Linked DNA regions of Mucilaginibacter paludis DSM 18603. The protein of the gene in region 1 interacts with the protein of each later gene in a pairwise test. Links are inferred from orthologs where the notes say so. Each region holds a gene or a part of one and is shown on either strand. Other genes may lie near its edges.

Region 1 (3,322 bases):
CAGGCTCTTGAAAAAGCTTGTGATTTAGGCCGTAAAAATCAGGACCGGTTTGTTAACAGCCAGCAGCAAACCGTTCAATGGCACTTTATTGATGTTGCCGAGCTCAATAAATTAAGCGAATTGGCAGATGGCACCGAACTTTATTACAACATACACGAGGAGCCGGATGCCGATCTGTATATCAAATGGGCCCATCACAAATCCGCACTGTTAAACAAAACCGATTATTCATTCAGTTAAACAAAAACCTTGGCAACAACACAAGCTATTTATTCAAAAATAAGTTTAACACTGGTGGCCTGCCTGTTAACATGGGCTGCCATGCAGGCTTATATTATACATAGCTTTGGTTTTAACTGGTATATGGCCATTGTTGACAGTGTTATTAATACCATACTTTTAACAGCCGCTTGCTGGCTGATCAACAACAACCTGCGCTACTATCAGCCCGGTACCAAGGGTTATATCAACCTGGTAGTTTGGTGCGGTGTGTTGTCCGGACTTTGTATTACCGCCGCCCGTTGGCTGCTACCGGCATTGATTGCTGATAAGATTTATAAAGATTTTCTGCTGCAATCATTAATTATCCGTTTTTTTATTGGTTTCCTGGCCGTGGGCTGTATGGCTATGGTGAGCGTTATTTTTTACAGCCAGCTTGACCAAAAGAAAAGCGATAAACGCAAAGCGGATGCCGAAAGACTGGCCCGCGAGGCGGAGCTATATAACCTGCGCCAGCAACTCCAACCGCACTTTTTGTTTAACAGTTTAAACTCCATCAACGCATTGATTGGCATCCGCCCGGAGGAAGCCCGGAAAATGATCCACCAGCTATCCGATTTTTTACGTGGTACGCTCAAAAAAGACGATCAGGAGCCGGTAACCTTAGCCGAAGAACTGGCGCACCTGCAATTGTACCTGGATATTGAAAAGGTACGCTTTGGACATCGCCTGATTACCGAAATCAGTTGCGACAGCAAAAGCGGAACTACCCTGCTACCTGCCATGCTTTTACAGCCAATTGTAGAAAATTCTATTAAATTTGGATTGTATGATACCACCGAGGAGGTAACCATCAGTATCCGTGCAGAGGTTAGCGATAATTATTTAGTATTAATGGTGCAAAACCCTTATGATGCGCAAACCACCCGGCCAAGGCAGGGAACGGGTTTTGGTTTAAGTGGTGTGCAACGACGCCTATACCTGCTGTTTGCACGTAACGATTTGGTTGAGACACACGCCGAAGATAATTTATACACAACGATTATAAAAATACCCCAGTTAACATGAAACGAGCTTTAATTATAGATGATGAACCCCTGGCCCGTTTAATTGTGAGGGAGTATTTGATGGATTTTCCGCAGATTGAGGTTTTGCAGGAGTGTGGCGATGGATTTGAAGGTGTAAAAGCCATTAACCAATATCAGCCCGACCTGATTTTCCTTGATGTGCAAATGCCCAAGATCAACGGCTTTGAAATGCTTGAGTTGGTTGAAAATCCGCCTTCGGTTATTTTCACAACCGCTTTTGACGAGTATGCCATTAAGGCTTTTGAAACGCACGCGGTTGATTATTTGCTGAAGCCTTTTAGCAAAGAACGTTTTACCAAGGCTGTTGATAAATGGCTTCATCAATCGTCGCCGTCGAAGCCGCAGAAAACCGCCGAAGAAATCACTAACTCGACTGTATCCGCGTCGCCTGCCCAACATGAACGCATTGTAGTTAAAACCGGAACTAAAGTGAAGATCATCCCTGTTCAGGATGTGCAATACCTGGAAGCCGACGACGATTATGTAAGCATCCATACCCAGGAAGGCTCGTTCCTGAAAAATAAAACCATGAGCTTTTTTGAGCAGACCTTAGATCCGCGCCAGTTTGTACGCGTACACCGCTCCTACATTTTAGCAGTACAACAAATTACCCGCATTGATCCTTACGAAAAAGACGCACATATCGCCATACTCAAATCGGGGGCCAAAATACCGGTAAGCAAAGCAGGCTATGTTAAGTTGAAAAGTGTTTTAGGCATATAATAATATAGTTCGTCTGGCTTGCACATTCAGGGCAAGGACATTAAAAAGGTAAGAGGAGGCCCCTACGAAGCCAAAGCAGGTTAAATGCCTTTTCTATAAACAGGCTACTCCGCTGGAGTAAAAACAACCTGTAAATACTTAGCAGGATTATCTAAAAAACTGTAAATTTTTTCAGGACGATACACTGTTAAAGAGCTCCGGTAGGAGCTTCCTGTTTATAGGGGACAAAAAAATAAGTTTTGGCTCCGTAGGCGCCCCCTTGTCAGCAGGGTTCCTTTTTTCGCTACTAAAATCAAATGAACTTTTTAATGCGGCCGCCTTGAGCTTGCATTTTGTTTGTAATAGATTGCTGGCGTATCATTATATTGCAACATCATTTTCAAAAACTTATGCTTAAAGCCCTGTTAGTATTGATCAGTTTTTTCTTACTGATTAATCATCCCGTAACCGACCTGCCCGACAGTAAACTGGCTGCGGACGTAAGAGCCGCTGTTTGGCCCCGTCTGGAAAAAGAACTAAACAATGGCGGTTTCAAAGCGGGCAGCCCCATCTACATCCGCATATTTAAAGAAGAACATATTCTTGAGATCTGGGTAAAAAAAGACAGCACCTACAGCTTATTTAAAACTTACCCGGTTTGTTATTTTTCCGGAGGTTTTGGCACTAAAACCCGGATAAACGATGGCAAAAGCCCGGAAGGGTTTTACTACATTACACCCTGGCAGCTTAACCCGGTAAGCCACTACCACCTGGCCATCAATATTGGGTACCCCAATCAGTTAGAAAAATCAAAGGGCTATACCGGCACAGATATCATGATTCACGGGCACTGCGCATCCATAGGATGCTACGCCATGACCGACCCTTTGATCGAAGAGATTTACACCGTAGTTTACAAAAGCCTTGCCGCCGGCCAAACTGCTATACCTTTACATATCTTCCCTTTTAAACTCAACGCCACCAATATGAAGCTCTGCGCGGCATCCGACTATTTTAGCTTTTGGAACAACATGAAGGCTGGGTATGATCTGTTTGAAAGCAGGCGCATCCCGCCAGTGGTATCAGTGGTTAATAAGCAATACGCTTTTAAATGAGGAAGCGCTTTTTTATTGTAAGGTTGGAAGGAGTGCATGTTATGGGTGCTTTTGGCAGTTTGAAAATGAATCACATTTGACTTTGTTAAACTGTATTATTTATTATTCCGGTTTAACATTTGATATAGCCTCGCTAATCTTAGGTGTTACAGTATCCACAAGGAATTTGACAGTTCCAAGTCTATCTGTCAACAATCG
Region 2 (3,170 bases), 2.5 Mb from region 1 along the record:
GTGCGAGCGCCAACATTTTTCAAACCGGAACCAATTTTTGCAACTCAAAAAAACGTATGAGGAGCTTTGGGATAATGATATCATCCCCATAGCTAACGAGAATGATGTGGTGAGCAGCCTTGAGCTCAAGTTTTCTGATAACGACGAACTTGCCACCTTAATTGCCGTAGGTTTTGGAGCTTCGGTATTGTTATTCAGTACCTCTGTGCCCGGTGTATTAGATGCAGACGGTAACGTAATTCCCGAAATACCGGTAATAGATAAAGCTGCGCTGGGCCTGGCTAACAAAGAAAAATCGTCGCTGGGCTTAGGTGGCATGGTATCAAAATTAACTTTTGCCCGCCTGGCTACCCGTATGGGCATTAAGGTGGTTATTTTCGGTATCAGAACTGATGATGGTATAATAAACGCCATTAAAGAACAAACCGGCACCTTGTGCCATCCTCAAAAATGCTCAATGCCTGCACGAAAAAAATGGCTGGCAAGTGGCAGCCTGGTAACGGGCAGCCTGCAGATTGATGCCGGTGCCTGCAAGGCCCTGCAAAACGGGCATAGCCTGTTAGCTGTGGGCGTTACTGCCGTTGTAGATAAATTTGAGCAGGGCGAGGTTTTTGAGATATTAGACGAAAACCACGTAAGCATTGCGGTTGGCCGCGCTAAAATATCATCGGACGATGTGTTGCAAAATATGAAAACGCAAAAGCTGATTATTGCCAACGCTGATGATATCGTTTTACTTTAATTAGCAAAAGTATGGAATCTATCGAAAATCTATTATATCAGGCTCATAAGGCATCGGGAGCTATTAAGTTACTTAACGATGAACAAAAGAAAACGGTTTTAAGCCGTTTAGCCGTTGTGCTGTCGCAAAATAAAGAACAGATTATTAGTGAAAATAAGAGAGACGTGGATCGCATGCCCGATACCGACCCCAAAAAGGACCGGTTGCTGCTCAACGATGCCCGCATTGCCGATCTGTTTACCAGTATCAACGATATCAGTGCCCTGCCCGATCCAAGCGGAAAGATACTTTTGGAGCATACTACCGCCAATGGTCTGTTCATTCAAAAAAAAACGGTACCCTTAGGTGTGGTAGGCATAATTTACGAATCAAGACCCAACGTCACCATTGATGTGGCCGCACTTTGTATCCGCTCGGGCAATGTTTGCGTGTTAAGAGGAGGCAGCGATGCCCTTTACACCAATATTTGCCTGGTTAACCTGATACACGATGTTTTACGCGAGTTTGGTTTGGATGAGGCCATCGTGCAGTTGTTGCCGACTGACCGTAAGTTTATCCAGGAAATGCTGACGGCGGTAAAATATATCGATATTATCATCCCGAGAGGCTCACAGCAATTGATTGATTTTGTGCGCGAAAACTCAAAGGTGCCGGTCATTGAAACCGGGGCAGGGGTTTGCCATACCTATGTAGAAAAAACAGCCAAACTGGAGCAGGCTGCCGCGGTGGTGGTAAACGCCAAGGTAAGCCGCCCATCGGTATGTAACTCGTTAGATACCATTTTGGTTGACCGTGCCATTGCCAGGCCTTTTTTACAATTGGTTGCGCCGGGCCTGTTGGCATATGATGTAGAAATATTTGCCGACGAAGAGAGCCATGATATATTAAAGGAATTACATTATCCACATTTGCGCGAAGCCCGGCGCGACGATTTTGGCCGCGAGTTTCTGGATTTTAAATGCTCGGTTAAGGTGGTTGCGGGTATTGAGGAGGCTCTGGACCATATCAGCCTGCATTCGTCCAGGCATTCCGAAGCTATCCTTTCTGAGAATATGCAATTGGCGGAACGCTTTATCAATGAGGTAGATGCGGCGGCAGCTTATATTAATGCTTCAACCCGGTTTACCGATGGCGGGGTATTTGGCTTAGGCGCCGAAATTGGCATCTCCACCCAAAAATTACATGCGCGCGGCCCCTTTGCTTTAGAAAAACTGGTAACCGAAAAATGGTTCGTCAGGGGCGAAGGGCAAGTGAGGTAATTATATTTTTACCCATTGCCGCTCGGCTGCACTTTTAAATAAAGCGTCAATCACCTTCATGTTACCTACGGCATCGGTTAAGGGCGTTGGTACGGCGGTATTGTTTATGATCGACTTGCAAAATTCGTCTGCCTGTAGGGTATATTGATTTACCGGCTCCGTTGTAATCTCTTGTATCGCCTTATTATTTTGCAGCCACAAACGTGCGGGTTCATCCGCAACAGCGTTCACCGGAATTTCGATTTCTAAACGGCCTTTGGTGCCAACAATGTTAACCCGCTGATAAGGCTCCAATTGTGTTGAGCAGGTAAATGTTGCGCTCTGGCCCTGGCCAAAATCTAATATTCCTGATGTAATCCTATCGGTTTTCATAACAGGGTCGGTATCTATCAATCCCAAAACACTTTGAGGCTCACCGTTAATGATAAACCTGGGGAACGATAAGCAATAGCAGCCAATATCCATCAAGGCGCCACCTCCGGTTTCGGGCTTATTGCGGATATTGTTTGCATCATCGTTAAAATAAGAAAAAAACGACTGGATAGTTTTTACTTCGCCCAGTACGCCTTCGTCAACCAATTGTTTGGCCTTTAACCATTGCGGATGAAAGCGGTACATAAATGCTTCCATTACTTTTAAATGCGGATACTGTTTGGCTGCATCGGCAACTTGTTGTGCTTCGGCGGCATTCAGCCCGATGGGTTTTTCGCAAAGCACATGCTTGCCTGCCTGTAAAGCTTTAATGGTATAAGTAACGTGCAAGTGGTTGGGCAGCGGGATGTAAACCGCATCAATATTAGCATCGCCTAAAAGGGCTTCGTAGCTCTCATAAACCTGGGGTATACCTAATTCGTCCGCCGCGGCTTTACCATTCAATAAATTGCGTGAGGCTATGGCAACTACATCAACATAGCTGCTTTTTTGCATAGCCGGTATAACTTGCTTTAAACCTATTTTGGCCGTACTTAATATACCCCAACGTGATTTTTTCATAGGATGTTTTTAGGATTGATGATGCCCAAAGGTATAAACTTTGCATACAGGTTTAAATTTTAGATTACTATTTGATTTTTTCTTTTTAATTAAAATAATTCACACAAATTTTACTTTTTTAAGTTGTGTATTATACAATCTAAAAAAAGAAAAACATTATGGATACCATTAATGCA

What was found.
Region 2: the proteins of MUCPA_RS21230 (region 1) and MUCPA_RS31985 interact in binary tests that used the Escherichia coli proteins (3 or more experiments, as listed by UniProt). The link is inferred for Mucilaginibacter paludis DSM 18603 from one-to-one orthologs.

What each region holds. Positions count from the first base shown.
Region 1 is NZ_CM001403.1:5,014,842-5,018,163, reverse strand. The notes cover bases 166-3,156. They hold MUCPA_RS21230 (LytR/AlgR family response regulator transcription factor), read left to right. Parts: upstream 166-1,283; coding sequence 1,284-2,030; downstream 2,031-3,156. Other genes in these bases: MUCPA_RS21225 (L,D-transpeptidase family protein), read left to right, coding at 2,420-3,124; MUCPA_RS21235 (sensor histidine kinase), read left to right, coding at 250-1,287; MUCPA_RS21240 (DUF4288 domain-containing protein), read left to right, coding at 166-240. Outside these bases: more of MUCPA_RS21240, read left to right, coding at 1-165; MUCPA_RS38315 (hypothetical protein), read right to left, coding at 3,227-3,322. UniProt on the Escherichia coli protein: Member of the two-component regulatory system BtsS/BtsR, which is part of a nutrient-sensing regulatory network composed of BtsS/BtsR, the low-affinity pyruvate signaling system YpdA/YpdB and their respective target proteins, BtsT and YhjX.
Region 2 is NZ_CM001403.1:7,519,964-7,523,133, forward strand. Bases 39-2,877 are described here. They hold MUCPA_RS31985 (glutamate-5-semialdehyde dehydrogenase), read left to right. Parts: upstream 39-753; coding sequence 754-2,001; downstream 2,002-2,877. Other genes in these bases: proB (glutamate 5-kinase), read left to right, coding at 39-742; MUCPA_RS31990 (Gfo/Idh/MocA family protein), read right to left, coding at 2,002-2,877. In the rest of the region: more of proB, read left to right, coding at 1-38; more of MUCPA_RS31990, read right to left, coding at 2,878-2,994; MUCPA_RS31995 (pyridoxamine 5'-phosphate oxidase family protein), read left to right, coding at 3,153-3,170. UniProt on the Escherichia coli protein: Catalyzes the NADPH-dependent reduction of L-glutamate 5-phosphate into L-glutamate 5-semialdehyde and phosphate. The product spontaneously undergoes cyclization to form 1-pyrroline-5-carboxylate.